Regions from separate parts of the Erwinia amylovora genome, predicted to be linked through region 4. Evidence: predicted binding sites of a transcription regulator. Region 4 holds the regulator's gene; each other region holds the start of a gene.

Region 1 (7,858 bases), 1.1 Mb from region 4:
CAGGATCCGTTGGCGGAAATACGCAGCGCACCGTCTGGCCCGCCACCACCCGGCGGCTTATCGGGCCACAGCGGGAAACAGTCCTGGCGGGCAAACAGATTATCAGTCTTCATGGCGAACATTAACGCGCCGGTTCCCATTAATATCCGACGGCGACTAATCATGGTGCATGTTGTGGATCTCAACAGGGATCGAGGATTGAATGCTGAGCAATGCAGAAGGGCCCAGTGGCGCGATAGTAAGCATTAGCACTTAAAAATGCTACTTCTGTCACACTTTTTTGGAAGATTATCTGCGCCGCCGTCCTTCGGTGGGTGCGGTAAATCTCACCGTACCCGACTCAACATGACAACAGCCGGGGCGTTACTTTTCCTGACGAGTCGCACGGAACAGGATCTCGTTGATATCAACGTCTTCAGGCTGGCTGGTGCCGGAACACGAGATAATGCGGAATCACAGCGAGGGAAATGACAGAGAGCACGGCTGACGGGTGAAGCTGCAATCATCCAGCCTGGCGGCCTGGATCGCACCAGGCCACCGGGCTGTTATAACTTGTCTTTACGCGACATGCGGTCCAGATAGCCCATGACAAACGCCGACAGCACAAACGTCAGGTGAATGATCACATACCACAGCAGCTTGTTATCGGGGATATTGCGCGCATCCATAAACACCCGCAGCAGGTGAATGGAGGAGATGGCGACAATCGACGCCGCGACTTTATTTTTCAACGAGCCGGAATCCATCTTGCCCAGCCAGTTAAGCTTTTCTTTATGCTCGGCAAGATCCAGCTTGGAAACAAAGTTCTCATAGCCTGAAAGCATTACCATCACCAGCAGACCACCGACCAGCGTCAGATCGATCATCGACAGCAGCACCAGTACCATATCGTTTTCAGCCATGCTCACCACGTGCGGCAGCAGATGAAATACCTCCTGAAAAAACTTAATGCCCAACGCCAGCAGTCCCAGTGACAGCCCAAGGTAAATTGGCGCCAGCAGCCAGCGCGAGGCATAAATCAGGTTTTCAACAAAACGTTCCATAGCATCCACGTCACTCTTCAACAGGGCGCACAGTATACCCGAAGGTCACAGAATTTTTTCAACAGGACGAAGGTTAAAGCGTGGGATCGGATGATTTTCACACGATGACAGCATCAGCAGTATCGTCTTGATGGTGCTATTGGACGCACTGCCGATCGTCGAACCCAATAATAAAATGACTTATCGCCAGCCGTCAGTTCTGAATCGGCTGACCCTGCTTTTGCAGCGCCTACGGGGTAGTCAGATATATGACGTTGTACACCGGGACATTCGTCAGGAATGGATAAGACAGGTCGATTCTATTTATCACACAAGTCATGTAGGTCTTATACTTTATATCTAAATAATTTTTATCAGAATTAAAAACTTTACGACCACCCCTTATCGGGAAGGAGGACCTTACCCCCCCGATCCAAAAATCTGTATCTTGACTGGTTTTTTTATATCGCCAGAGCTAATCACCCCCAATGGAGTCTCTTATTGAAACTAACGATTTTATATATTCATTTCCTTTATCTCCTTTAGAAATTTCATTATTGATTAATGAAATGAAATCATCGTTAAACCTGTCCTTAATTAATGGACTCGCTCCGTTTGATAACAAAAGCTTTATGTGTTCTATCTTACCAGAATATAGCGCATTTATTAATGGTGTTCTTTTTAGTGAATCTTGTATATTTAGATTGGCTCTGTAGTCAATTAAAATCTTTAATGTCTCAGTATTCATAGCATTAAAGCTTTCGAATATAATTGGCTCATGATGAACGTTATCCCTGGCATCTGGCGATAACCCTCCATCAAGAAGCGCTTTTATCCAAATCCCTTTATCCGCCTGCATCATGGTTTCTGCCGGACTGCCTGGCATATTGGGCTGTGGCTGTAAGGGATCTGCCCCTGCTTTAACCAGTTCGGTTATTATCCGAAGTCTCTCCGGCGTGGCCTGATCGTACAGTGAACTGCTTATTGCCCAGAACAGCAGGGTCATCGATGCTTTCGCCGGCCGGTTTAGCTCTTCTGCGCTCATTTCAGGCAAAATTTTTCTTATCTCATCTTGGTCTCCTTTTTCAATTCCCTTTGCCAGAGCCAACTGCTTTCCTTCGAAATAATCCTGCGCGTTTAAATCCATACCTTTTTTACACCCCTGCACCATCAATGCTGAAAGTAATATCGTGATTGCGATTAATATTCTTTTCATATGCGGCCCCTGATTGTGGCAATATCCTCGTCTTTCTGACCTTCAATACAATCAATTGCCTGGTCAATGCCGTGCCTGTCGAGTAATGACCCCTTTCCTCCCGGCAGGGAGTGTTTCATCCCCACGGCATCCGGAATTGTTGCAGATAAGCCTTCTTTTGCCGACAGTACACTGAGGTTGCCATCGACACTCTTGTAATCTTCTGACAGATTTACTTCCTGTATTTTCGTCAACAGCTCACCCTCTACCCGATAAGCCTGTATGTTTTTAGCGCTGCCAACAAGGGTGCCACCTTATTTCTCCACCGTGCCTGCATTCATCCCTGCTGCATTGAATGTCCATGCCGCTTTCCCACTGGCAATAGAAGCAGCAGAAGCCATACCGCCACCAAGCGAGTGACCTGATATATCTATTCCATTTGGTGAATTAGATAATTTCATCCCTATTTTTACAGCCCTTCTATAATAATCAGAATCAAATCCGCCCCCCTGGTTAATATTATTAGTCCAATCATTGATATTTTTAATTCCAGAGTAATCCCCTTCGAATAGCACTTTCTTTGCGATATCTCCAACGCCAGCCGAAAGCTCCGGCGCTCTCGATCCCCTGAATACCAGCGTAGGATTCATCTCTGAGCCAAATATCGATCTATCCGGTGAACAGACCCGCGCAAAAAAGTCCGGGTTTTCTGACCGGTCGTAAAGCATATCAGGATCAATGTCAATTTTTGATAAGGCATTGTTATCATTGCTGATATCAGTCCAGCCCTCAGGAACGTCCGGCATCGATTTCAGGGCGTTTATGGGATTGCCCTTAACGCCGTAGATATTCTGGGCCAGCTTCGCTTTTTCAACGGCAATATTGTTCTCTGCCAGCCTCCGTGCGGCGATCATCGCATCCGGGTAAACGCTACGGCTTCCCCGATCGATCAGGTATTTCCGCTCCTGCCACCGCTCCGCCTTGGTCATCGGGCGCATGCTGTCCACTGTCGCCACCACGGTGGCCGCTACAGTAGCTATCGCCTGCTGTAATGGAGATTCCTTCGTCAAATTCTGTCGAGAGGGAAGCATGGTTGGCCTGGGGCGCCTGGCGTAACGGCTGACCATTTCTTCATAGCGCCTGATGATGCGCGATATTGGGTACATCGCAGGAAGGTAGCTTCCCGGATAACGTTGTAATTTTCCTTTTTCATCAATATAAAAACGGGTGCTTCAACGGCGACCAAACGGCGAAAACCTCATCAATCGCCAGCAGGCTGCCGCGATCAATTTCATCGAAGACTTGCCTCTTCACGCCGGCGTTCTCGGCGAAGCCCGGGACATCTCTGCCCGACTGCCTTTTGCGCATGATGTTATAGCGACTGCAAATCGACATCTGCGCAGCGCCACCGAACAGATAGCTGCGGTCAAGTTCACTGCGTACGTTTGCCGGGCTGATAATGCGTGAAAAGTTCTCAGGCTCCGTATTTTCGAAGGAAAAAAATATCAGTTTCATGCTTTCCCTGTTCTCCTTGCATGCATTCAGTCACGTCATGATTGCAGCTATCAGGTATTCCGGTTACATCGAAATGGTGATGTTGATTACAGGCTGGAGCCACAATGATCCCGCTTGCCACTGGCGATGGCGTGCCCGATCTGAAGCAACTGCTGCCGCCTGTGCTTTATCCACCTGGCCAACCGATCTTCTTTTGACGCGATCAAATAAGCTCTGATGAGCTTTTCTCACCACACGATCGCGTTCAGATCGCCGCATATTTTTACCGCATCACATGCAGGTTAAACTGCACACTAATTTACAAAGTGAAGAGTGCTGTTGCAAGGAGTGTCAAACTGATACGCTTTGCCGGCTAACTCAGTGAAACTGGCGGTGCCGGATGCGGTAATCGCGCGGGGTAATGTGGAAATGTTTTTTGAACACCCGCTGGAAACACTGCTGGGAAGAGAAGCCGAGATCCATGGAGATAGCCATAATCGTTTTGCTCGAACTCACCAGGCATTGCGCGGCCTGTTCAAGGCGGCGGCCGCGAATAAAGGTCGCCAGAGTGATGCCCTTCTGCGCTTTAAAGGCGCGTTGCAGATGCCATTTCGAATAGCCCGATTTCGCCGCAACCGCTTCAATATCAGGCCCTTCTTCAATATGGCATTCGATCCAGTCTACGATGACATCGACAATGTCGTTTTTCATTTTTCTACTCCGCGATAAAAGGCGTTACCCGCCCGGCTCCCGCCTGAACGGCACTGCTGGTTTTTTATTTTATTGATTTAATCAGGCTAAATCAGACATGAAAAAAAAGTCACAAAATATCAATAAAACGTAGAAGGGATGTTAGTAGAGGCTTTAAAATAGTTCAAATAGATAATATTCATCTTCTGTCATAGACCGGAGCTATATCTTAGCAATGATGGACCTCAACCTGGTACGCGTGTTTGTTGCTATTTATGAAACCCGCAGCGTCAGCGGGGCGGCCGCACGTCTGTTTATCACCCAACCCTCTGCCAGCTACGCCTTAGCCCGACTGCGGGCAGAGACAGGCAACGAGCTGTTTAAACGCAGCCGTAAGGGATGCTGGCAACACCGACCGCCAGCCAGCTGTATGACGTATTCAAGAAATCACTTAGCGGGATTGAAAAGGCGGTGGCGGATACGCGTCACTTTTCCCCGGACAGATCCTTTCACCCATTTCGTCTTGCCCTTTCCGACCTCGGCGAACTTTTGCTGCTGCCCCGGCTGGTCAGGCACCTGCGCAACGTGGCCCCTAACGTGCAGCTGGAAGTGATCCCGGTATCGATGCATAAAATGGACGAATGGCTGCTGACCGGTCATGTTGATGCCGCGATCTGTAGCCGCAATGAACGCATTTCGCTGGCGCAGCGCGACCGCATTATGGATGAGCGCTATGTCTGCCTGCTGAACTGCCAGCATCCGCGTATCGGCGCAACCCTGTCGCTGGCCGCCTGGCTGGCTGAACAGCACATTAAGGTGGCAGCCAGCAGCGGGCATTACATGGTGGAAGAGCGGATTAAAGAGTACGGCTTTGAGCGCCGTATTGCCCTGGAAGTGCCGCATTTCGCGGCGCTGGGCGAACTGATTGCCAGCAGCGAACTGCTGGTATTGCTGCCTTTCAGCGCGGCCAGGGTTTACGCCGCACGCGGCAATGGCCGCATCGTCGAGCTGCCGTTTGCGCTGCCAAACCTGGAGATTTATCTGTATGGCCACCCGGAGATTGGCGATATCACCGCCAAAACCTGGTTCTACAACACGCTGAAAAGCGCCTGCCCACTATTGACGGAACCTTAGCATTTACGCCGGGGGCCACGGCTCCAGTAAGCCATAAAGCTGACGCATTCAGCAGACAGGCCGCGCTCGCCAATCAGATAGCGGCGCACCTGTTTCACCGCGCTGGACTCGGCTGCCACCCAACCGTGGAAACAGGTATCCGCCCCGGCGGCACGGTCCCAAAGCAGATCGTCCTCGTTGCCCTCTGACAGCTGCTGGCGCTCTCTTGCCGCCGCTGGCAGTTCGGCATACTGTTTCACCGCATTCAGCATCGCCTCACCGTGTGCTGCGCCACTTTCGTCACGCGGCAGCCAGTGAACTTCAGCAAAGCGGTAATGGCTGAGATCGATACAGTCAGCGCGTTTTGGCAGCTCAATAAACATCTGTAGCGGCGGTGGATTACGCCATTGCGCCAGCTGTTCGAGAATGGCTTTTGCCGCCGGGAACGCCGTTTCATCAGCAACAACCAGCGCCCGCTCAACGTTGCGGTGCGGGTTCCACTCGTAGCCGCCGCTGTCCGTTGTGCAAGCAAGGTTGGGGGCAATTATCTGTAAGGGATCGCCCGGCTGCGCGGCCAGCGCCCAGGCGGATGCCGGCCCTTCCGTGCCGTGCATCACAAACTCAACTTCGCACTCGCCGGCTTCGACATTGACCCGGCGCAGAGTGTAAGTACGCGCAACAGGGCGGATATCTGCCGGCATGGCGCAAACGGTTTCCCACCATGACTTTTCGCCGCTCAGTGACGATGGCGTACCGTTGCGCGAGGGGAACAGCAGCTTGATGCGCTGATCTGGCGCGTCCATCTTCATCTGACGCACGTCATCACCGCTGAACACACAGCACAGCATCGAAGGAGAAAGCACCTGCTTACGCGCCAGCACTACGTTGAATAAGCGATACTCCTGAACATCCGCCATCATTCCGCCTTTTAAATCTGAAAGCCCTGCACGTCCTGCAACGCGCCTGAGGGGGCAAAGAATAGCAAAGCCAAATGATAATGAGAATGAGAATGAGGACTCTTTACCGTGATAATCGAGAACGCATTGATCCGCGGGCGAAAAACGTTCACCTTAGCGTTTTACTGTGACAGATGCGGAGCACACCGATGTCCCTGACCCTCCTGACGCGGCTGGCCGATATTCCGGCCAGCCAATGGGACGCCCTGACCCCAAACGATCAGCCTTTCTTACGCCATGCCTTTCTGCGTACGCTGGAGGAGAGTGGCTCCGTGGGCCGCGCCAGCGGCTGGCAGCCGCAGCACCTGCTGTGGATCGCGGATGGTATCGTGCGGGCGGCGCTGCCCGGCTACGCGAAAAGCCATTCGATGGGCGAGTACGTGTTCGATCACGGCTGGGCGGAAGCCTGCCAGCGGGCCGGAGTACCCTATTATCCAAAATGGCTGTCGGCGGTTCCCTTCAGCCCGGTGAGCGGAGCACGGCTGCTGGGCGACGATGTCGCCGCTGCACAGCTGTTGCAGGCGCTGCCAGGTTTTCTGCAAGCAAACCAGCTGCACAGTGCGCACATAAACTTCAGCGATCGGCGCGTGCACCAGCTGTTGCAGCAGGATCGGCGCTGGCTGCTGCGTGTTGGCTGCCAGTACCACTGGCACAATCGCGGCTACCGCGACTTTCAGGACTTTCTTGATGCCCTCACCTCACGCAAGCGCAAACAGCTACGTAAAGAGCGCCAGCGGGTGGCCAGCCAGGGCGTGGCGTTTATCTGCTATCAGGGGGATGAACTGAGTGAAGCGCAGTGGGATTTTATCTACGCCTGTTATGCCAATACTTACCATGTGCGCGGTCGCCAGCCTTATCTCACCCGGCGGTTCTTCAGCCTGCTGGCAGAGCGGATGCCCGCCGCCATCCGGGTAGTCATCGCCCGCCGTCAGGGCCGCCCGCTGGCGATGGCTTACAGCCTGGTGGACGGCGATACGTTGTATGGCCGCTATTGGGGGTGCCTGGAAGAGTCTGATAGCCTGCATTTTGAGACCTGTTTTTACCAGGGCATAGAATATGCTATCGCGCAGCGGCTGGCGCATTTCGATGCCGGCGCACAGGGCGAACATAAGCTGATCCGTGGTTTCGAACCGCTACTGACCGAGTCCTGGCATCTGCTGCGCCATCAGGGCCTGCACCAGGCGGTCGCCGGGCTGCTGGCCCAGGAGCGTGATGGCATCCGCGCCTGGGCGCAAGAGGCGCGAGACGCACTGCCTTATCGCCTGTCATCACCGTGATGACATCATGCCCGGTCAGCAGATCACGCCTCGCCGACAAAACCGCCGGTCTGATGCCGCCACAGGCGCGCATACAGCCCGCCACGCGCCAGCAGTTCGCTGTGGCTGCCG
Region 2 (7,858 bases), 960 kb from region 4:
CGGACTTATCGCTGGCCAGTACATCAAATGCCACCAGCATCATCGCCGCCTGTTGCGGCGTGACGATCCCGGCCTGATGAGCGCCGAAGAACGGCTGGCGTTCTTCACGCGTACCGGGTGAAAGCGTGCCCGGTGAAGAGGTGTTGTCAGCAGCTGATGCTGCATGAACCGGGCAACCGCCCGTCACCGCCAGAGCACCACTAAGGATGCCCATTCCTTTAAGTAAACGGCGGCGTGACGCTAACGCCACCCCGTCAACTGTTTTTGCCATGGCTGATTAATCCAAACCCAGGGTGCCGCGCAGCATTGAAAGATCCTCGGCCAGCGCGGTAATCGGGCCTTTCAATGCATTGCGATCGGCATCGGTTAACTTATCGTACGATTCATAGCCTTCTTTGGTGCGGTACCTGGTCAAAATGGTATCGACCTTGTTGAAGTTACCGTCCACTTTCGCCAACAGTTGTGGGTCGGCTTTTTCTACCAGCGGGCGCAGCAGGTTGACAATTTTCTGCGCGCCGTCAATGTTGGCCTTGAAATCCCACAGGTCGGTGCGGCTGTAGCGGTCTTCCTCACCTGAAATCTTGCTGGCGGCGATCTCTTCGATCAGGCCGGCAGCGCCTCCCACGACTTTACCCGGCGGGAAAGCCAACTCGTTAATACGGGTTTGCAGATCCAGCACGTTTTTGTACAGCTGGTCGGCAAACTTATCCATACCTTTAGTGGTGTTATCTGCAAACAGCACTTTTTCCAGTCGATGGAAGCCGGTAAAGGCCGGGTCTTCTGCTTTTTTCTCGAAGTCATCCTCACGCGCGTCAATGGCGCCATCCAGATCGGAAAACAGTTCGGCGATAGGCTCAATGCGCTCATAATGCTGACGGGTCGGCGCATACAGCGCCTTCGCCTTGTTGACATCCCCTGCTTTCACCGCGTCGGTAAACGCTTTCGTCGCGGCCACCAGCTGTGCAACTTCCTGGGTAACATACAGCTTGTAATTCGCTATCGGCCCCACCAGCTGCAGCAGGTCCGGCTTGCCGTCATTGGCCTGATGACTGTCGCCAGCTTTAACAATCAGCTTGCCCTTCGGGTTGCTTAACAGACCACAGGTCATGTCATATTCCCCCGGCTCCAGGTTAGCCGTCATCTTCTGCGTAAAGCCTGGCGCGATATTTTCGCGCTCTTCCACCACCATCACCCCTTTGAGGATCTCCCACTCAAGTCCTTTCTGGCTGTTATTTTTGATGATGAACTGGGTTTTACCGGCAGCAACCGTCAGCGTCATTGGCTCGCACTGTCGGTCGTTCACACTGACTTTAACCTGAGGGATATCCGCAGCCAGCGCAGCGGTGGATGAGGTCAGAACCGCCAGCATTGTCACATTCAGTGCCTGACGGCGAAATTGTCTGGTCATAATGTCATTCCTGTCAGAGAGTTAAAACCGGCAGGTCGGCGACCTGCCCGGCAGAATCAGCGTGCTGCGGGGGCGGCAGAGGATGAAGCGCGCCCCGGCATCATGAATAACAGCAGTGCAGGTACCAGATAGATTAACCACATCGCCACTTCACTGACGCTGGGCGCTTCCTGATAGCCCAGCAGGCCCTCTAACAAAGTGCCAAAGATGCTGTGGGTAGAGAGGGTTTGGCTGAAGTCAAACGCCACCTCCTGAAAATGGTTCCACAGTCCGGCTTCATGGAAGGCGCGCACGGCGCCTGCTGCCAGCCCTGCGGCGACGAAGATGATAAACAGGCTGGTCCATTTGAAGAAGCTGGCCAGATTGAGGCGCACCCCGCCCCAATAAATCAGCATACCGAGCACGACTGCTACGCCCAAGCCAAGCATCGCCCCCAGCGGCGGCGCATAGCCTACGTCCTGCTGAAAAGCGGCCAGCAGGAAGAAAACCGATTCAAGACCTTCACGCGCAACGGCGAGGAATACCATCAGGATCAGCGCCCAGCCTCTGTTGCTCCCTTTCTGTAACGCGCTGTCAACCGCATCTTCCAGCTGCGCCTTCACGTTACGTGATACTTTGCGCATCCAGAACACCATCCAGGTGAGTACCACTACGGCGATGACGGCGACCAAACCTTCGAACAGCTCCTGCTGTTTCTGGGGAAATTCACCGGTGGTCTCATTGATAAACCAGCCCAGCCCCAGACACAGGGCGACAGCGGCGAACACGCCAGCCCACATGGCAGCAAACCACTGACGACGCCCGGTCCGTTTCAGGTAGCTGGCGATCAGGCTGACAATCAGCGCCGCTTCAAGCCCTTCACGTAACATGATAAGAAACGGGACAAACATGCCTCATACCTCGAAAGAGTAGATTACCGTCAAAGCGGGTAAATAAAAGTAAAATGCGAACGATAGGGATTATCATTATCGTGCAGGGAAATACAAGTCAGAAGTGGATCTTTTTTATGCGGATTTATGGCAGCCGGGCGCTGACATAAGCGTCTCTTAACTGAGATGCGGGATAATGATGCGCCGGGCCAAATGGCACCGGCGCAGAAGGACGGCTTAATCGGCCTGATATTCCGCTTCGGCAGCGGCGAAACGCTGCTGTGCGGCGGCTGATGGTGGTGTGTCAGCCAGACTGAATAGCACAATAGCGATGCTGGCAAACAGGAAGCCGGGGATAATCTCGTAGAGATCCAGCCAGGCGTATTGTTTCCAGATAAGCACGGTTGCAGCACCAACAATCATCCCGGCCAGAGCGCCGTTACGCGTCATACGCCGCCAGATCAGTGATAACAATACGACCGGACCAAATGCCGCGCCGAATCCGGCCCAGGCATAGCTGACCAGGCCCAGCACACGGTTTTCCGGGTTGGCTGCCAGCGCAATCGCAATGACCGCCACCAACAGCACCATGACGCGCCCCACCCATACCAGCTCTTGCTGGCTGGCACCTTTACGCATGAAGTTTTTGTAGAGGTCTTCAGTCAGCGCGCTTGAGCACACCAGCAGCTGACAGCTTAGCGTGGACATCACCGCAGCCAGAATGGCCGACAGCAGGATCCCGGCAATCCATGGATTAAACAGAATGCGCGTAAGCTCAATAAAAATGCGTTCACCATTTTTCGTTACCTCTCCCGCATGTTCAGGATGGTTCTCAAAATAGGCGATACCGAAGAAGCCGACCGCCACCGCTCCCATCAGACACAGGATCATCCAAATCATGCCGATACGGCGCGCCGAGCGAATAGAACGGTGTGAATCAGCCGCCATAAAGCGCGCCAGAATATGCGGCTGACCAAAGTAGCCAAGACCCCACCCGAGCAGCGAAATAATCGCCACAAAGTTAAGGTTCTTCAGCATATCCATATTCTGTGTGCTTTTGGCAACAATCACCTGCATTGCATCGCTCAGGCCGCCGACGGCAACGATAACCATTACCGGCGTCAGGATCAGCGCAAAAATCATCAGGCCGGCCTGCACGGTATCAGTCCAGCTCACTGCGAGGAATCCACCGACAAAAGTATAAACGATAGTGGCGGCAGCACCGGCCCACAGCGCGGTTTCATAGCTCATACCGAAGGTGCTTTCGAACAGACGCGCACCGGCTACCACGCCGGAAGCACAGTAGATGGTGAAGAACACCAGGATAACCAGCGCCGAAATCACCCGCAGCAGCCTGCTGCCGTCTTCAAACCGGCTGGAGAAGAAATCCGGTAACGTCAGGGCATTGTCGTGATGTTCGGTCTGCACGCGCAGACGCCCGGCGACAATTTTCCAGTTAAGGTATGCACCCAGCGTCAGGCCGATGGCGATCCAGCTTTCTGAAATTCCCGACAGGAAGATTGCTCCCGGCAAGCCCATCAGCAGCCAGCCGCTCATATCTGACGCTCCGGCTGACAATGCCGTCACCACGCTGCCCAGACTGCGGCCTCCCAGAATATAGTCATCAAAATTTTTCGTTGAGCGGTAGGCAATGAATCCAATCAGCACCATGCCGATAATGTAAACACAAAATGTCACCATCATTGGTGTACTAAGAGTCATTAAGCTTCTCCATTCTATTTATTATCAGTTTCCTCTGACCATAAGCATTTTTCGCAGATTGCCGGAACGAGGCAACGAGCTGAAGGCTAAGTCGGGGGCTTATCCTGCCGTAATCGGCTACAGCGTACAAACGATTTAACACATCATGCGCATTCATTTCACCTGGAATTTACTTATAATTACCCACAGGTTGCACTGCGTCACAGTTATCCTGGTTGCACCCATAATTTTGCTATAAAAGGCCCGCCAGCCACTGTTTTCGCCAGCTGGCAACAGTATTGCAGCAATATTCATGCCGCTTTTTGTCTGACGGGTGTCGTCAGGTTATCATTAATGAGGTGGGGGTCACATTTAACAAGGTTGCACAAAGTTGCAACTTCAGTGATATTGCAGTCTATATCGATAGTTATCTACTGATTCGGGAGCTGTAAGGCATGGGCACGACCACTATGGGTGTGAAACTGGACGACGCCACTCGCGATCGTATTAAACAGGCGGCGGCGCAGATTGACCGCACGCCGCATTGGCTGATCAAGCAGTCTATTTTCAATTACCTGCAACAGATAGAACAGGGCAGCGCGCTGCCGGAACTGCCGGTCAATGGCGAGCAGGCAGAAAGCGATGAACGCCCGCCGGAAGAAGCGCACCAGCCGTTTCTGGATTTTGCCGAGCATATTCTGCCGCAGTCAGTGGCCCGCGCTGCCATCACCTCCGCATGGCGACGCCCGGAAACTGAAGCGGTGCCCATGCTGCTGGAACAGGCACGTTTACCGGCTAACCTGGCTGAGGCAACGCACCGTCTTGCCTGGCAGCTTGCGGATAGGCTGAGGCACCAAAAGGGTGCAGGTGGGCGCGCCGGCATGGTACAAAGCCTGCTGCAGGAGTTTTCGCTGTCATCACAAGAGGGCGTGGCGTTAATGTGCCTTGCGGAAGCCCTGCTGCGCATTCCCGATAAGCCAACGCGCGATGCGCTGATCCGCGATAAAATCAGCAACGGCAACTGGCACTCGCATCTCGGACGCAGCCCGTCACTGTTTGTCAACGCCGCAACCTGGGGCCTGCTGTTCACCGGTCGTCTGGTCTCGACCCATAACGAAGCCAATTTGTCGCGTTCGCTGAATCGTATTATCGGCAAGAGCGGCGAGCCGTTGATCCGTAAAGGGGTCGATATGGCAATGCGTCTGATGGGCGAGCAGTTCGTCACCGGCGAAACCATTGTCGAAGCGCTGGCAAATGCAGGTAAGCTGGAGGAGAAAGGCTTCCGCTACTCCTACGATATGCTGGGTGAAGCTGCACTAACCGCCCAGGATGCCAAAGCTTATCTGATCTCCTATCAGCAGGCGATCAACGCGATTGGTAAAGCCTCTAACGGACGCGGGATCTATGAAGGCCCGGGCATTTCGATCAAACTTTCGGCCCTGCACCCACGCTACAACCGCGCTCAATACGACCGGGTGATGGAAGAGCTGTATCCATTGCTGAAGTCGCTAACGCTGCTGGCCCGCTCTTACGATATTGGCATTAACATCGATGCCGAAGAGGCCGACCGCCTGGAACTGTCGCTCGACCTGTTGGAAAAACTGTGTTTCGAGCCGGAACTGGAGGGCTGGAACGGCATTGGCTTCGTGATCCAGTCCTATCAGAAACGTTGTCCGATGGTAATCGATTATCTGATCGATCTGGCGCAGCGCAGCCGCCGCCGTCTGATGATCCGCCTGGTTAAAGGGGCCTACTGGGACAGTGAAATTAAGCGTGCCCAGATCGACGGGCTGGAAGGTTATCCGGTGTATACGCGCAAGGTGTACACCGATATCTCCTACATCGCCTGCGCCCGCAAACTGCTGGCCGCACCGAACCTTGTCTATCCGCAGTTTGCCACCCACAACGCCCATACGCTGGCGGCCATCTACCAGCTGGCTGGCAACAACTATTACCCGGGCCAGTACGAATTCCAGTGCCTGCACGGCATGGGTGAACCCCTGTATGAGCAGGTCGTAGGAAAAGTGGCTGACGGAAAACTCAACCGTCCTTGCCGCATCTATGCGCCAGTGGGTACGCACGAAACGCTGCTGGCATACCTGGTGCGTCGCCTGCTGGAAAACGGCGCCAATACCTCATTTGTTAACCGCATTGCCGATGCCACCCTGCCGCTTGACGAGCTGGTAGCAGACCCGGTTGCCGCAGTGGAAAAACTGGCCAACAGCGAGGGCGCGGTCGGTTTGCCGCATCCTAAAATCCCGCTGCCGCGCGATCTGTACGGAAAACAGCGGCAGAACTCCGCCGGCCTTGATTTGGCAAACGAACACCGTCTGGCTTCGCTGTCCAGCGCGCTGTTAAGCGGTGCCAGTCAAAGCTGGCAAGCGCAACCGCTGATTGTTGGTCCGCTGGAGGCGGGAGAACTGCTGCCGGTGCTTAACCCGGCGGAGCCGCTGGACGTGGTCGGCCACGTGCGTCATGCCACGGCCGCAGAAGTTTCTGCAGCGCTGGATGCGGCCGTCAGCGAAGGGGCCATCTGGTTTGCCACGCCGCCGCAGGAGCGCGCCGCCATTCTGGAGCGCGCTGCCATAATGATGGAAGGCCAGATGCAGTATCTGATCGGCATTCTGGTGCGTGAAGCCGGTAAAACCTTCAGTAACGCCATTGCCGAAGTCCGCGAGGCGGTCGACTTCCTGAACTATTATGCAGGACAGGTGCGCGACGACTTTGATAACGAAACCCACCGCCCGCTCGGTCCGGTGGTATGCATCAGTCCGTGGAATTTCCCGCTGGCGATCTTCAGTGGGCAGATTGCCGCCGCACTGGCGGCCGGCAACAGCGTGCTGGCCAAACCGGCTGAGCAAACGCCACTGATTGCGGCACAGGCGGTTGCCATTCTGCATGACGCCGGCGTACCGCCGGGCGCGCTGCAACTGCTGCCGGGCGCTGGCGAAACCGTTGGCGCCCAACTGGTTCAGGATGATCGCGTACGCGGAGTGATGTTTACCGGCTCCACCGCCGTTGCCACCCTGCTGCAACGTCACCTGGCCAGCCGTCTCGACCCGCAGGGCCGTCCGACGCCGCTGGTGGCCGAAACCGGCGGGATGAACGCGATGATCGTTGACTCTTCAGCCCTGACTGAACAGGTTGTCAGCGATATTGTGGCCTCTGCTTTTGACAGTGCGGGGCAGCGCTGTTCCGCTCTGCGCCTGCTGTGTATCCAGGAAGATGTCGCTGAACATACCTTAAAGATGCTACGCGGCGCGATGGCCGAATGCCGTATGGGGAACCCTGAGCGTTTCTCCACCGACATTGGCCCGGTGATCGATGCCGAAGCGAAAGCCAGCATCGAACAGCATATCCGGGCCATGCAAAGCAAGGGTTTCAGCGTGTTCCAGACGGCCCGGCAGCAGGCACAGGATTGCCGTGAATGGCAAAGCGGCACCTTCGTGCTGCCAACCCTGATTGAGCTGAATCACGTTTCCGACCTGACTAAAGAGGTATTTGGCCCGGTGCTGCATGTGGTGCGCTTTGCGCGCAGTAACCTGCCGCAGCTGGTACAGCAGATTAACGCATCCGCTTACGGCTTAACCCTGGGCGTGCATACGCGTATTGATGAAACTATCGCCCAGGTGACGCAGCAGGCCCACGTTGGCAACCTGTATGTCAACCGCAATATCGTCGGCGCGGTTGTCGGCGTGCAGCCGTTCGGAGGTGAAGGGCTGTCCGGCACCGGGCCTAAAGCCGGTGGGCCGCTGTATCTGTACCGTTTGCTGTCGCACCGGCCGGACGGCGCGCTACGCGTGACGCTGGACCGCCAGGATAAAGAGCGGCCGGTGGATGCGCTGCTGCGCCCTGCTCTGCTGTTGCCGCATCAGGCATT
Region 3 (7,858 bases), 670 kb from region 4:
CCGCAAACGGCCAGTACCACTATCACCGTTAACTGTGGCAGTGGTTTGGTGGTGTTGCTGAGCAGTGACTTTATTTCCGTACGGCTGACGAGCGCCACGCCTAATGCCGGTGGCCGCGGTGAGCTGGCGCAGAGTACGAATTACATCCCGATCCAACTCTGTTCCACCTCTAACTGCAGCACCGAGCTGACAATAGGCGGCGCTGCGACGAACTACAGCCAAAGTCAGCTGATAAACCTCGCCAATTTACTGGGAGGCTTCATCTTTCCCATCCCGTTTTATATTCGTACATTACCCAACGCGGTGGTGCCGGCGGGCACCTATACAGGCCAGCTTTCGGTATTGTTCACGTACCGTATTTGTACCGGCATCGGCCTGTTTGGAGTCTGCTTACTGGGACAGCAACAAACCGGGACTTTCACCGTTCCTTTTACCGTCACCATTACCATTACCAATGACTGCACCACCATTACCGCCCCGGCTATCAACTTTGGCAGCGCACCGCTGGTAGGCAGTTTTCTGCCGGTCAGCCAATCCATTAACGTGATTTGTACCAAAGGCAGTACTTACACCGTGGGATTAAACAATGGGTTACACGCCACAGGTAACCAGCGTTATATGGCCAGCGGCAGTAACCTGCTGGCCTACCAGATTTATCAGGGCAGCGGCAGCACCTACTGGGGCGATACCGGCACCGCTCGCGTATCCAGTTCGGCATCCAACTCAATCAGCAGCGATCAGCTGACGCGCACCTTTAACTATAACGCGCTGATCCTGACCAGCCAGAACACGCCGGTGGCGGGGTCCTATAGCGATACGGTGACCGTCGATTTGTCTTTCTGACTGACTGGCGGGGAGGGCTGGCACTGCTGTCGTTGCCCCGCTTAACGCAGGTTAAGTGAACTTCTGACGCGGCAAATTAATTAGCGCCTTTGGATTAATCTTCATATTTTGTAATGCCGGGACACTTTTTAACTTACTCTTTTTCTGCCTTAACATCATTAAGATAGAATGAAAAATCGCTATTTACTGGACGAATTACCTCAGTCTGCCAGGCTGAAAATATTAAATAAATTGTTCATCAACAGCTGGAGGAATTATGACCGACCAATATAAAATGCAGAATCCCCTTACTCAGTATCCAGCAACTGACTTTCCCAAACAGCACCAACCTGCACCCGGCGTTCAGGCTGAAATGCGTCCGGTGCCGGATTGCGGTGAAAAAACATGGCGCGGAAGCGGACGCTTGCAGGATCGTAAAGCGCTGGTAACCGGAGCTGATTCGGGTATCGGCCGGGCGGCGGCGATTGCCTATGCGCGTGAAGGCGCAGATGTTGCCCTTTCATACCTGCCAGATGAGCAGCAGGATGCAGAAGAAGTGGCAAAACTGGTGGAGCAGGCAGGGCGTAAAGCGGTCCTGCTGCCGGGTGATATCAGTAATGAAGCCTTCAGTAAAAAACTGGTGGCGGATGCCCACAAAGCCCTCGGCGGGCTGGATATTCTGGCACTGGTTGCCGGGAAACAGGTAGCGGTGGAAAATATTGCCGATCTGAGCAGCGAACAGTTCCGCAAAACCTACGAAACTAACGTTTTTGCTCTGCACTGGATCACCCAGGCGGCGATCCCCCTTCTTCCTGCCGGTGCCAGCATCATTACCACCTCTTCTATACAAGCTTACCAGCCCAGCCCTAACCTGCTGGATTATGCCTCCACCAAGGCAGCTATCCTTGCCTACACTCGGGCGCTGGCAAAACAGGTTGCAGAGAAAGGCATCCGCGCAAACTGCGTGGCACCGGGGCCTGTCTGGACGCCGTTGCAGATATGCGGTGGGCAGCCTGAAGACGTCATTCCGACATTCGGTCAGCAGACGCCTCTTAAGCGCGCAGGACAACCGGCAGAACTGGCTGGCGTGTATGTTTACCTGGCTTCTCAGGAGTCCAGCTATGTCACCGCTGAAGTTCATGGCGTGACGGGCGGTAATCACCTCGGTTAATAAGCCCCCTTCACTTCATTGTCTTACTCCTGAGCAGGCGGTACTGACCGTACGGCCAGTACCGGTTAATAAGGATGAAACAGCCGGTTTACATGCTCGTCAGCGGTTGGCGCCCGCTCTTCGCTGACATCCTCTGGCCAGCGGCATAAAGCCAGCTGGCCTTATCATCAGGACGACCCGTCAAGGTTAACAATCACTCACTGCACCCGTCGTCGCATCTGTTTTCCTGTGCGGCTCATCCCTGAAGCCCGATGAAAATACGTCAAATTGTTATCAATTTGTTACAAATATGTATATCTTACTGCGAAAAAAAAGACCTTTATCACATTAAAAACCCCGCTGGCAGGCTAAAACGGTGAAAAACCTAAGGAAACGTTAATGACCTCACATGTAACCCAGCCAGTCTCACGCCAAAGCGGAGCCAGACGTATCTTCAACGTTACCAGCGGTAACTTCCTCGAAATGTATGATTTTATGGTATTTGGCTATTACGCTACGGCCATTGCCAAAACATTTTTCCCCGGTGATGATCCCTTCGCCTCATTGATGCTGACGCTAATGACCTTTGGTGCCGGCTTCCTGATGCGTCCGCTCGGTGCCATTATCCTTGGCTCTTACATCGACAGGCACGGACGGCGCAAAGGTTTGTTGCTTACCCTTGGATTAATGGCGCTGGGTACGCTGTCCATTGCCATCACACCCGGTTACAGCACGCTGGGCATGGCGGCACCGATTATGATCTTGCTGGGTCGCCTGTTACAGGGTTTCTCGGCCGGGGTAGAGCTGGGTGGCGTGTCGGTTTATCTGTCAGAGATTGCGCCAAAGGGGAGAAAAGGATTCTACGTTAGCTGGCAGTCCGCCAGTCAGCAGATTGCGGTTATCTTTGCCGCACTGCTCGGTTTGATGTTGAACCACCTGCTGGATAAAGGTGAAGTGACCGACTGGGGCTGGCGCGTCCCGTTCCTGATTGGCTGCCTGATCGTGCCATTTCTGTTCTGGATCCGCCGCATGCTGGAAGAGACGGAAGCGTTCAGCCAGCGCAAACACCATCCGTCCATGCGCCAGATTGTTCACTCGGTAGGACGCAACTGGGCGCTGGTACTGGCCGGCATGCTGATGGTCGTCACCACCACGGTGATGTTTTATATGATCACCGCCTACACGCCGACCTTCGGCAAAACCGTGCTGATGATCAGCGATAAACAGAGTTTCCTGGTGACCTTGTGTGTGGGGATCTCTAACCTGTTCTGGCTACCGGTTATGGGTTCGCTGTCTGACCGCATTGGCCGCCGCCCGCTACTGCTGCTGTTTACCGTGCTGATGATCGCCACCGCATGGCCAGTGCTGAACTGGCTGGTCGGCTCGCCGAGCTTAACGCATTTATTGCTGGCCGAACTGTGGCTGTCTTTCCTGTACGGCAGTTACAACGGGGCGATGGTGGTTTACCTGGCAGAGGTGATGCCGGCAGAAGTGCGCGCGACCGGGTTTTCGCTGGCTTACAGTCTGGCGACCGCGCTGTTTGGCGGCTTTACCCCGGCAGTGTGCAGCTATCTGATCCATGTCACGGGAGATAAAGCGATGCCGGGAGTATGGCTCTCTTTCGCCGCCGTATGCGGCCTGCTGGGTACGCTGATCATTAAGCGCCTGGTGAAGCAGTATCAGGCGCGTCGTCTGATGGAGCCGGCAATCCAGCTACCATAATTAAGGGCGAACCACGGGTTCGCCCTTAATCAGTGCAGCACCCGCCGTCAGCTTATTTGCCGGCGGTTTCCATGCCCATCAGGCCAATCTTCAAATATCCGGCCTGGCGCAGTTTATCCATTACGCTCATCAGGGTTTCATACTCCACCGACTTATCAGCCTGGAAGAAAATGGTGGTGTCTTTCTTGCCTTCGGTACGTTGTATCAGGGTATCGATCAGCGTCTCTTCGCTGACCGCATCATTACCGATAAACAGCTGCTTATCCGCTTTAATTGACAGGTAAACCGGTTTTTCCGGGCGCGGCTGCGGCGCACTGGTAGAAGCAGGCAGATCGACACGCACGTCAACGGTAGCCAGCGGTGCGGCAACCATAAAGATGATCAGCAGCACCAGCATCACGTCGATAAACGGCGTCACGTTAATTTCGTGCATCTCACCGTTGCTATCAAGATCTTCGTTTAAACGCATTGCCATAATGCTTAACCTACTCGCAGCTTCTGAGCTGGCTGAACGCGATGGGCGCCTTCGCTGGCAGCGAGATCCAGATCGCGGCTCTGTAACAGCAGAACCTGAGCGGCAACATCGCCCAGTGAGGCTTTGTAGCTAGCGATGGTGCGGGCAAATACGTTGTAGATAACCACTGCAGGAATGGCAGCAACCAGCCCAATTGCGGTAGCCAGCAGCGCTTCAGCAATCCCCGGAGCGACAACGGCCAGATTGGTAGTCTGGGTTTGGGCAATGCCGATAAAGCTGTTCATAATGCCCCATACGGTGCCGAACAGGCCAACGAACGGCGCTATCGAACCGATGGTGGCGAGAAAACCGTTACCGCGCCCCGCGTGACGACCAATGGCTGCCACCTGGCGCTCAAGGCGAAAGGCGGTACGCTCTTTAATACCGTTGTTATCGTCAGAATTGGCGGAAAGCTCCAGCTCGTTTTCCGCTTCTTTAACCAACAAGGTGCTCAGGCTCTGGCGCTGGAAACCCCCACCGATCTGCAATGCTTCTTCCAGCGAACGCGCCGCAGCCAGCGATAGCTGCTCGCGCTTCAGACGCTTGCGCGCGCTGCGTAATTCGATACTCTTGCTGAAGAAAATCGCCCAGGTGGCAACCGATGCCAACAGAAGCCCGATCATCACCGCTTTTACCACGATGTCTGCATGCTGGTACATGCCCCAGACGGAGAGATCCATCTGCATCAAATCATTTGTCACGCTGCGTCTCCAAGGTCTTATTGCTGACCCAAAAAAATCCAGTGCGGATCATATCAAAACAGTCGGGAATTGATAGTGTGTCTCATTACTATTTACCTTAAACAGGACGTTTTTTACACTTTTTTGCCCTCGCTATCGCGCCAGCAGGCAGGGTGAATTTTTATCACTTACCCCACGGCTTAATTTCGTCGTGGCGTCTGGCGTGTTAACGTTGCATCAGGGCAGAAAACGAAACAGGACTTCCATGACCAGCAAAAAGAAAATTGAAACAGCACTCATCGGTGCCGGGCGCGGTAAACGTTATACCCGGGGATCGGTAAATCCGGTTATCCAACGGGCTTCCTCACTGGTATTTGACAGCCTGGCCGACAAGAAACGTGCGACTGCCGGGCGGGCAGACGGCGAACTGTTCTACGGCCGCCGCGGTACTCTGACCCACTTTTCGTTGCAGGAAGCGATGACTGAACTGGAAGGCGGGGCGGGCTGCGCGCTCTACCCCTGCGGGGCCGCAGCGGTGGCCAATGCCATTCTCGCCTTTGTATCAGCCGGAGATAACGTGCTGATGAGCGGCGGCGTGTATGAACCTACCCAGGACTTCTGCACCAAAATCCTCAGTAAGATGAATGTGACCACCACCTGGTTTGATAGCGGCTCAGGCCGCGAGATTGCCGAAAAAGTGCAGCCGAACACGCGCGTGGTTTTCCTTGAGTCTCCGTCTTCGATCACCATGGAAGTGCAGGATGTGCCTGCCATCGTCGCGGCCGTACGCAGCAAAGCGCCGGAAGCGATCATTATGATCGACAATACCTGGGGGGCCGGCATTCTGTTCCGTGCACTGGATTTCGGTATCGATATTTCGATTCAGGCCGGGACAAAGTATCTGATCGGCCACTCCGATGCGATGATTGGCACCGCGGTAGCCAGCCCACGCTGCTGGCCGCAGCTGCGGGAAAACTCCTATCTGATGGGCCAAATGGTCGATGCCGATACCGCTTATATGACCAGCCGCGGCCTGCGTACCCTGGCGGTACGTCTGCGCCAACATGAGCAGAGCGCCATCCGCGTGGCGCAGTGGCTGGCAGAGCGCCCCGAAGTGGCCATGGTCAACCATCCGGCCTTACCGCAGTGCAAAGGCCACGCGTTCTGGCAGCGTGACTTTACCGGCAGCAGCGGCCTGTTCTCGTTTGTCTTAACGGAAAAACTCAGTGATATGCAGCTGGCGCACTATCTCGATCATTTCAGCCATTTCAGCATGGCTTACTCCTGGGGAGGATATGAGTCGCTGATCCTTGCCAGTCAGCCAGAAGAACTGGCGGCAATTCGCCCCGGCAGCGTGATTGACTTTAGCGGAACGCTGGTACGTTTGCATATCGGACTGGAAAACGTTGAGGACTTGATTGACGATTTACGCGCGGGTTTCGAACGTCTGCGCCAATAATGCACTAACATCTAATCAAAACGTTAAAACCTTCGCCTTACCCGGCCTTTGATCAAAGCTTCTGCGCGCGATGACGTTAGAATAGGCAAACTTAGCGTCGTTCCGGCTGGCGACCGGTCTGCGGGCGGTGCTGCCGCAAGAACCGGGATCACAGTGACTGGATAAACGGGATAAAGAATGGATGTACTGTACGAAATCGTCAAGGCGCTGTGGCATCAGGACTTTGCCGCGTTGGCCAACCCGGATGTGATTTGGGTTGTTTACGGGGTGATGTTCCTGACGTTGCTGTTGGAAAATGGTCTGCTTCCGGCGGCCTTTTTACCGGGTGATAGCCTGCTGTTGTTAGCCGGGGCAATGGTCGCCAAAGGGGTAATGGAGTTTATCCCCACCATGGTAATCCTGACTGCGGCGGCCAGTCTGGGCTGTTGGCTGGGCTATTTGCAGGGGCGCTGGTTGGGCACCACCAGGCTGTTAAAAAGCTGGCTTAGCCATCTGCCCGAACTGTACCACCAGCGCGCCCGGCACCTGTTTCATCGTCACGGACTGGTGGCGCTATTGCTTGGGCGCTTTTTAGCCTTCGTGCGTACCATTTTGCCTACGCTTGCCGGGGTTTCCGGCCTGAAAAATGGGCGTTTTCAGCTGTTCAACTGGTTGAGCGGGGTGTTATGGGTGGCCATTTTGATGGGCCTGGGCTATGCCATTAGCCAGGTGCCGTTTATCAAACGCCATGAAGATCAGCTGATGGCCTGTTTAATGGTGCTGCCGCTGGTGATGCTGTCCATCGGACTGATCGGCAGTATCGCGGTGGTCATTCGCCGTAAAAAGGCCCGGTAAACACACCGGGCCCCGGGCTACAGCAAAATCATTCAGGTTGCAGGAAGGCGGTATCTGCTTTTGCAGATCACCGTATAAGGAGCCGGGCCATTAGCCCGGCCTGGTGATATCAGGCACCCTGTAATTGTTCTGCCGTGCGCTCAACCAGCGCCAGCAGCAGTCTGATATCCTGCAGGCTGACCGTCGGGTTAAGCAACGTCATCTTCAGGCAGGTTACGCCAGCGAATTCAGTTACGCCAACGTTGGCACGGCCAGACTCCAGCAGTGCATCGCCAATCCGTTGATTGAGCAGCGCAATGGCAGTATCACTGCCGTCAGCCAGCTGCGGCGGGCGGTAGCGGAACAGCACGCTGGCCAGCTGCGGCTGCATCACCAGCTCCAGCGACGCCTGCTCATCAACATACTGCGCAACCTGCTGTGCCAGCGTCACGCCGTGGTCGATGATCTCTGCGTACTGTTTCTCGCCCAGCGCTTCCAGGCTCATCCACAGTTTCAGCGCGTCGAAACGGCGGGTGGTCTGCAACGATTTGGACACCAGATTCGGTACGCCCTGAGCTTCGTCGAACTCAGAGTTGAGATAGGCCGCCTGATAGCGCATCAGCTCATAATGGCGGGCTTCTTTTAACAGGAAGGCGCCGCAGCTGATGGTCTGGAAGAACTGTTTATGGAAGTCCAGC
Region 4 (7,858 bases):
TGCGGTCAAAGTGGTGATTGAAAATCTGCCGGCGCATCATGAAGAGATGATCAGCATGCCGAATCATCCTAACAGGCCCGAAATGGGCACGCGCGAAGTGCCGTTCAGCCGCGAGATTTACATCGATCGTGCTGACTTCCGTGAAGAAGCGAATAAGCACTATAAGCGCCTGGTTCTGGGTAAAGAAGTGCGGCTGCGTAATGCCTACGTGATCAAAGCTGAACGTATCGCCAAGGATGAAGCGGGTAACATCACCTGCCTGTTCTGCTCTTGCGATATTGATACCCTGAGCAAAGACCCTGCCGATGGCCGCAAAGTGAAGGGCGTGATCCATTGGGTTTCAGCAGAGCACGCGTTGCCGGCAGAATTCCGCCTGTACGACCGTTTGTTCAACGTGCCTAATCCGGCGGCGGAGGAGGATTTCCTCTCTACCATCAACCCGGACTCACTGGTTATTCGCCAGGGTTTTGTTGAGCCAGGTATGCAGCAGGCGCAGGCCTCTGCCCCTTACCAGTTCGAGCGCGAAGGTTACTTCTGCGCCGACAGTGTTTACTCCAGTCCGGCTAAGCTGGTGTTTAACCGTACCGTTGGTCTGCGTGACACCTGGGCGAAAAACGGCGAATAAGTCTGATTTTATGCATGTAAAGGGCGATAATTCGCCCTTTTTTTTGACCGTTGCTTAGGCCAGGCTGGTTATTATCGGGGTTTGATTATTGCTGCTGCCAACTTACAGGCATTTCATGTCAGTGTTACCCGAACAGGCCAGCAGCAGCATTATTGCGCAGTTTGACCAGCAACTGGCCATCCGCTATCCCCAGCTTCAGCAGCAGGAGGAAACCAGGGTATTTGTCTGGCGGTGACTGACGGCGCCTGCAACCTGCCGCACTGGCGTTATTGCCAAGAAACAGGGTTGTCAGCTAATTACTGTACTAGTTCGATGGTGTGATTGCATGTAAACTATGCGGCGTTAATGCCGTTTAGCCAGTGGAATATCCCGGCGGGGGCGTTTTTATTCTGTTTTTCGCTAAGGATTTGCTATGGCTGTGCCCGCTTCTGCTGCTCTACCTTCCACTCTGTGGGGGACTTTAATCATCGGCGGTACCATTATTGGTGCCGGCATGTTCTCCCTGCCGGTTGTGATGTCCGGTGCATGGTTTCTCTGGTCATCAATGATGTTGCTCGTCACCTGGTTTTGCATGTTGCTATCCGGGTTGCTCTATCTTGAGGCCAGCCTGCACTATCCCGCCGGATCCAGTTTCAACACCGTCACTCGCGATTTGCTGGGGCGCGGCTGGAATGCGTTTAATGGCCTGTCGGTGGTCTTTGTGTTGGGTATTCTGACCTACGCCTATATCTCGGCCAGCGGCGCGATTATCCAGCACAGTTTGAATCAACTGAATGTGGGGATTTCGGCGCGCATGGCCGGGCTGCTATTCACGCTGCTGGTCGCGCTGTTTATCTGGCTGGGTACTGCGGTGGTGAGCCGCATGACGCTTATTTTCCTTGGCGCGAAGGTGGTGACATTTCTGATGATCTTTGGCGGGCTGCTATGGCATGTCCAGCCCGCCAATCTGATGGACAGCGGCACGAGTGAAAGTCACTATCTGCGCTATCTGTGGATTGTGGTGCCATTTTGCCTCGCCTCATTTGGCTATCACGGCAACATTGCCGGGCTGATTGGCTTTTATGGCAAAGATGGCGGCCGCATCAGTCGCTGCCTGGTTTACGGGACGTTGCTGGCGCTGGTCATCTATTTTGTCTGGATCATTGGCACGATGGGCAATATCCCGCGTCCTGAATTTAAACAGATTGCCGCGCAGGGAGGGAATATCGATGTTATGGTTACAGCCCTTTCAGGCGTCCTGCAAAGCCGTAACCTCAATCTGCTGCTGGATATTTTCTCTAATTTCGCCGTCGCCTGTTCATTTCTTGGTGTCAGCCTCGGCTTTTTTGATTATCTTGCCGACTTGTTCAGGCTGGATAATTCGGCGACCGGGCGGCTGAAAACCACCGTGCTGACGTTTATTCTGCCATTAACGGCTGCGCTGATCTGGCCCAATGGTTTTCTGCTGGCCATTGGCTATGCCGGGCTGGCGGCGACCATCTGGGCGGTGATCACCCCGGCGCTGCTGGCCTGGCGGGCGCGGCAGCGCTTCGCTACACCGTCATGGCGGGTAAGGGGGGGGATGCTGCCTGTGGTGCTGGTGCTGATATTCGGCGCCATGAATGCGGTGGTTTCAATCATTTCTTACGGTGGCTGGCTGCCGGTTTATGCTCAGTAGCAGGGAAAAAAAACGGTGGCGCAGAGGCCACCGTTCCGTCTTCTGATCCGTCCCTGATGAAGGCCAGGGGCGCTGCCATCTTCCCGCAGCGCGCCATATTCGGTTATCAAGTGCAGATTATTTGTCGTGGAGCGTCTCATTTTCTCGGCAGTCGCCCAGAGCACAGTGACCATACAGATACAGGCTGTGGTTACTCAGTTTGATGCCGTGACGCGTGGCAATTTCACGCTGACGGGACTCAATGGATTCGTCTCTGAATTCAATAACTTTGCCGCAGTCAAGGCAGATAAGGTGGTCGTGATGGTGCTGCTGCGTCAATTCAAAGACGGATTTTCCGCCTTCAAAGTTGTGGCGGGTAACGATCCCCGCATCGTCGAACTGGTTCAGTACGCGGTAAACCGTGGCCAAACCAATCTCTTCGCCCATGTCGATCAGGCGCTTGTACAAGTCTTCCGCACTGACGTGATGGCCTTCGGGTTCCTGAAGCACTTCCAGAATTTTCAGTCGGGGAAGCGTGACTTTCAGGCCGGCCTTCTTTAATGCGGTGTTATTGTCAGTCATGCGGATTTTGTCCTGTTACTTTGCTCGTCACTTAGTGGCTGTAAGGCCCTGAACATCGGTCGACGCTAAAGCGCAATGAAGGTCAGTATAGAACTGATACGTCGAAATGAAAACCAAAGGGGGACCGTAAACCGCAGCTGGAGGCAAAAACAACACTCTTAACAGCCAGGGAATTTAGCGCCCGGGTGGTGCAATGTTAACATTTCGATCTACCACATCCGATCGCCTTTGACCGACCATGGTCGTCAGAAAGGCGAAGGGCGCTTAGAGAGCCGATAACCGATGGGGTTATTGTACCGTTTTGCAGGTAAAAGGTACAAACATCTATCTATTACTTGTATCGCTAAAACCATTGACTTAGCGCGGGATGACTGTCACGCCAGGTTGCTCAGTTCAGGCCTCAATGATTTCTTTCAGCTGAAGCTCATCGAAAATCTGTTTTACCCATTTATCAACGCGTTGGTTGGTGAGTTCGGGTTGCCTGTCCTCATCAATGGCAAGGCCGAGGAAATGGTTATCGTCCGCGAGACCTTTTGAGGCTTCATACGTATAACCCTCGGTAGACCAGTGACCGACGATCACCGCACCGTTAGGCTCGATGATATCGCGGATGGTTCCCAGTGCATCACAGAAGTATTCAGAATAATCTTCCTGATCGCCACAGCCGAACAGGGCAACCAGCTTACCGTTAAAGTCGATCTCGGCAAGCGTTGGGAAGAAGTCATCCCAGTCGCACTGGGCTTCGCCGTAGTACCAGGTGGGAATGCCCAGCAGCAAAATATCAAAGGCTTCAAGATCTTCTTTGCTGCATTTGGCAATATCATGAACTTCTGCAACATCTTTACCCAGCTGTTTCTGGATCATCTTTGCAATATTTTCTGTATTACCTGTGTCGCTGCCAAAGAAAATGCCGACAAGTGCCATGAGCTTAATAACCTCTTGAATCTTAATGATATGGAGACTGCCGTATGATAAGCAGCTAGCTGTAATGATATCAGACTGCCGTAAGCGGATAAATGTGTAATATCGCGACATTTGTTGCTGAGTGCTAAGTCCGCTACCGTTCAGCTCTGATGGCGTTGCAGCTGCTCAAGCAGCATTTCTTCGATCAGTTCGCTGCGACTCATATTACGTTCTTCAGCCAGCTGATTAAGTACCTCGACCGCGTCGCTGTTCATTTTCAGTTCGACACGCTTCAGCCCGCGCACTTTATCGCGTTTGAGCTGATTGCGTTTATTAATACGCAGTTGCTGATCTCGCGTCAGCGGATTCGTTTTGGGTCGTCCCGGGCGACGTTCATCTGCAAACAGATCGAGCGTGGTGCGGTCAGTGTTCTCTTTTGCCATAGGATCGTGATACTGAAAGGCTGGATTTCTGATGAATAGGTCCGTGTTGCCGCCTGAAAAATAGCAGCGGCAAAATTTTTAGCGCGTCATCATAACCCAGCGAAACTGGTGACGACAATTATTTCACCGCAGCGTGAAATAATTGTTTTTACAGCGCAAAAAAGCGGCGTATTGCGCGCAATACGGCATCAGGTTTTTCCGCATGAACCCAATGCCCGGCCCCGGCTATCACATGTGCACGCGCCTGTGGGAACTGCGCCAGCAGCTCGTCACGATACTCATCGGCCAGATAAGGCGACAGTTCGCCACGAATAAACAGCACCGGATGGGGCCATGCAGGCTGCGGTTGCCAGCCGATAATGCGGTCGTAGTTTTGCCAAAGCGCCGGCACGTTGAAGCGCCATTCTCCGTCATGAAAGGATTTAAGGAGAAACTGAATAACGCCTTCTTCTTCTGCGAGAATGTCACGCATCAGTACTGCTGCATCACCACGCCGGGTGATACCGGCTGCCGTCACCGCGCGCAGGGCATCAAATATCCGATCGTGATGACGGGTGCGGTAGGCGACGGGCGCAATATCAATGGCGACGATGCCCGCCACGCGTTCGGGAGCCAGCGCTGCCAACGCCATGGCGATTTTACCGCCCATCGAATGGCCGACCACATCGAAACGTTCAACCTGCAGGCCGTCGAGCGTATCAAGGATATCCTGGGCCATTAGCGGATAAGCCATCTCGGTTGCTCGCCCGGAAGCGCCATGATTTCGCATATCAAGCTGGATAAGGTGGCGCTCGTCCTTCAAACCACGCGCCAGCACGCCCAGATTATCCATGCTGCCAAACAGGCCGTGGATCAGCACCAGCGGCAGATCGTTGCTCACAGATTGTTCAGATTGCACGCGGAAATTCAAATTCATAGCGAAGTTCTTTCTAATGAGACGGGGGCTTAGGGTATCATGAATTCCACAATTTCTGCCGTTAACCAGATAGCGGTCATGGGCTTTTTTACGGCATATTCCGACTTTTGCCGTGAAACGGGCCTGGCGCTACACTCTGGCAGTATTTAACCTTATAGTCCTGATGTTGGAACAGGTTGGGCTGGAGGTCTCGTTAGCGCGATGACGCTCATGTTCGTCTCTGGCCACCCGGGTTCAGCCAGGTAATAACCGTATTGGATAAAGATGAAAACGATAGAAGTCGACGAAGAACTATACCGTTATATAGCCAGCCACACTCAGCATATTGGTGAAAGCGCATCGGATATTTTGCGCCGGATGTTGAAGTTCACGGCGGGTCAGAATGTCCCGACTGCAACCGAAACAACTGACGCGCCAGCTAAAGCGCATTCGCAAAACCCGGTGCGTGTCGTGCGCGAGCTATTGCTGTCTGATGAGTATGCCGAACAAAAAAAAGCAGTAAATCGCTTCATGCTGATCCTGTCAACTTTGTACCGTCTGGATGCCAAAGCGTTTGGTGCAGCGACAGAGTCACTGCATGGGCGTACCCGCGTCTATTTCGCAGGTAATCAGCAAACATTGCTGGAGAGTGGTACCCATACCAAGCCGCAGCATGTTCCTGGCACGCCTTACTGGGTGATCACTAACACCAATACCGATCGTAAACGCAGCATGGTGGAATACATCATGCAGTCAATGCAGTTCCCGGCGGAACTGACTGACAAAGTTTGCGGTACCCTCTAACTTTAGCGTCAGGGAGAAGCGCCAATGGCCAATCACCCCCGTGCCGGGCAACCCGCCCGGCAGAGCGATTTGATTAACGTTGCACAGTTAACCTCGCAGTATTACGTCTTGCAGCCTGAACTGGGCAACGCAGAGCATGCGGTAAAATTTGGCACCTCGGGCCATCGCGGCAGCGCGGGTCGCCAAAGCTTTAACGAAACGCATATTCTGGCGATTGCGCAGGCAATTGCTGAAGAGCGTAAAAAAAACGGTGTGACCGGTCCCTGTTATGTCGGCAAGGATACGCATGCGCTGTCAGAACCGGCGATGGTCTCGGTGCTGGAAGTGCTTGCAGCTAACGGTGTCGATGTGATCGTGCAGCAGGATAACGGCTATACGCCAACGCCGGCGATCTCTAATGCGATCCTTGAACACAATAAAAGCGGCGGCCCGCTGGCGGACGGTATTGTCATCACTCCGTCCCATAACCCGCCGGAAGATGGCGGGATCAAGTATAACCCGCCGAACGGTGGCCCGGCCGATACCAATGTGACTAAAGTGGTGGAAGACCGCGCCAACGCGCTGATCAAAGACCGGCTGAAAGAAGTTAAGCGCGTGACGCTGGATCAGGCGTGGGCCAGTGGTCATTTGCAGGAAAAAGATCTGATCCAGCCATACATCGAAGGTCTGGCGCAAATCGTTGACATCGCGGCGATCCAGAAAGCCGGGCTGAAAATCGGCGTCGATCCGCTGGGCGGTGCAGGTATCGCTTACTGGCAGCGCATCGCCGATTATTACCAGCTTGACCTGACCATCGTTAATGATGCCGTTGACCAGACTTTCCGCTTTATGCATCTGGATCACGATGGCGTGATCCGCATGGACTGCTCATCGGAATCGGCTATGGCTGGCCTGCTGGCGCTGCGCGATGAATTCGATTTGGCGTTTGCTAACGACCCGGACTATGACCGTCACGGTATCGTCACGCCCGCTGGCCTGATGAATCCTAACCATTATCTGGCGGTAGCGATTCAGTATCTGTTCCAGCACCGCCCGCAGTGGGGCAAAGAGGTTGCCGTCGGAAAAACGCTGGTTTCCAGCGCGATGATCGACCGCGTGGTCGAGGATCTGGGGCGTCAGCTGGTGGAAGTGCCGGTCGGTTTCAAATGGTTCGTGGATGGCCTGTATGATGGCAGTTTTGGCTTTGGTGGCGAAGAAAGCGCCGGTGCTTCATTCCTTCGCTTCGACGGCACGCCGTGGTCGACCGATAAAGACGGCATCATCATGTGCCTGCTGGCAGCGGAGATTACCGCAGTTACCGGCAAGAACCCGCAGCAGCACTATGATGAGCTGGCCGCGCGCTTTGGCGCACCAAGCTACAATCGTTTGCAGGCTCCGGCCACCTCGGCTCAGAAATCCGCCTTGTCTAAACTGTCACCGGACAGGGTCAGCGCCGATACGCTGGCGGGTGATGCTATCACCGCCCGCCTGACAGCGGCTCCGGGTAACGGTGCAGCTATTGGTGGTTTGAAAGTGATGACCAAAAACGGCTGGTTTGCTGCACGTCCGTCCGGTACGGAAGATGCCTACAAAATTTACTGCGAAAGCTTCCTCGGTGCCGATCACCGCGAGAAAATAGAGAAAGAAGCGGTAGAGATTGTCAGTGCGGTTCTGAATAACGCCTGATTTGACCGGCGGTGAAAAGGGGCGTTCACCCACGGTGAACGCCCCTTTTTTATGGCATAAAGCGATATCCAACGCCGGTTTCGGTGAGAAGATGCTGCGGCTGCGCCGGGTCATGTTCCAGCTTTTGCCGCAGATGGCCCATGTAAATACGCAGATAATGGTGATGTTCAACCGCATTAGGTCCCCAAACCTGCATCAGCAGCTGACGTTGCGTCATCACTTTACCGGGATGATTCAGCAGGCTCACCAGCAGACGAAACTCAATGGGGGTCAGGTGCAGGTCCTGGCCGTTGCGGGTGACGCGC

The links. The regulator Fur, encoded in region 4, represses iron uptake genes when iron is present. The targets are predictions, from matches to a motif close to ATAATAATGAGAACNACTATCAA.
Region 1: the regulator Fur is predicted to act here: its motif matches at 6,506-6,528, upstream of JGC47_RS00515 (siderophore-interacting protein).
Region 2: the regulator Fur is predicted to act here: its motif matches at 2,358-2,380, upstream of efeU (iron uptake transporter permease EfeU).
Region 3: the regulator Fur is predicted to act here: its motif matches at 4,979-5,001, upstream of exbB (tol-pal system-associated acyl-CoA thioesterase).

What each region holds. Positions count from the first base shown of each region.
Region 1 covers NZ_CP066796.1:121,857-129,714, reverse strand. Annotated here, with positions in the region: gene JGC47_RS00560 (alpha/beta hydrolase) at 1-122, opposite strand, end outside; gene JGC47_RS00555 (TIGR00645 family protein) at 546-1,043, opposite strand; gene JGC47_RS00550 (ankyrin repeat domain-containing protein) at 1,498-2,238, opposite strand; partial or broken gene JGC47_RS17915 (DUF8093 domain-containing protein) at 2,235-3,732, opposite strand; gene JGC47_RS00530 (helix-turn-helix domain-containing protein) at 4,090-4,422, opposite strand; partial or broken gene JGC47_RS00525 (LysR family transcriptional regulator) at 4,637-4,741, shown strand; gene JGC47_RS00520 (LysR substrate-binding domain-containing protein) at 4,801-5,535, shown strand; gene JGC47_RS00515 (siderophore-interacting protein) at 5,532-6,434, opposite strand; gene JGC47_RS00510 (GNAT family N-acetyltransferase) at 6,620-7,747, shown strand; gene JGC47_RS00505 (ABC transporter ATP-binding protein) at 7,771-7,858, opposite strand, start outside.
Region 2 covers NZ_CP066796.1:2,173,304-2,181,161, forward strand. Annotated here, with positions in the region: partial or broken gene efeB (iron uptake transporter deferrochelatase/peroxidase subunit) at 1-271, opposite strand, end outside; gene efeO (iron uptake system protein EfeO) at 278-1,408, opposite strand; gene efeU (iron uptake transporter permease EfeU) at 1,465-2,298, opposite strand; gene putP (sodium/proline symporter PutP) at 2,515-3,999, opposite strand; gene putA (trifunctional transcriptional regulator/proline dehydrogenase/L-glutamate gamma-semialdehyde dehydrogenase) at 4,434-7,858, shown strand, end outside.
Region 3 covers NZ_CP066796.1:549,725-557,582, reverse strand. Annotated here, with positions in the region: gene JGC47_RS02510 (Csu type fimbrial protein) at 1-843, shown strand, start outside; gene JGC47_RS02505 (SDR family oxidoreductase) at 1,100-1,993, shown strand; gene tcuC (MFS transporter) at 2,372-3,694, shown strand; gene exbD (TonB system transport protein ExbD) at 3,747-4,169, opposite strand; gene exbB (tol-pal system-associated acyl-CoA thioesterase) at 4,175-4,909, opposite strand; gene metC (cystathionine beta-lyase) at 5,154-6,347, shown strand; gene JGC47_RS02480 (DedA family protein) at 6,525-7,181, shown strand; gene JGC47_RS02475 (pyridoxal phosphate-dependent decarboxylase family protein) at 7,291-7,858, opposite strand, start outside.
Region 4 covers NZ_CP066796.1:1,215,507-1,223,364, forward strand. Annotated here, with positions in the region: gene glnS (glutamine--tRNA ligase) at 1-625, shown strand, start outside; gene mtr (tryptophan permease) at 1,038-2,282, shown strand; gene fur (ferric iron uptake transcriptional regulator) at 2,400-2,843, opposite strand; gene fldA (flavodoxin FldA) at 3,237-3,767, opposite strand; gene ybfE (LexA regulated protein) at 3,908-4,189, opposite strand; gene ybfF (esterase) at 4,338-5,105, opposite strand; gene seqA (replication initiation negative regulator SeqA) at 5,370-5,888, shown strand; gene pgm (phosphoglucomutase (alpha-D-glucose-1,6-bisphosphate-dependent)) at 5,913-7,553, shown strand; gene kdpE (two-component system response regulator KdpE) at 7,603-7,858, opposite strand, start outside.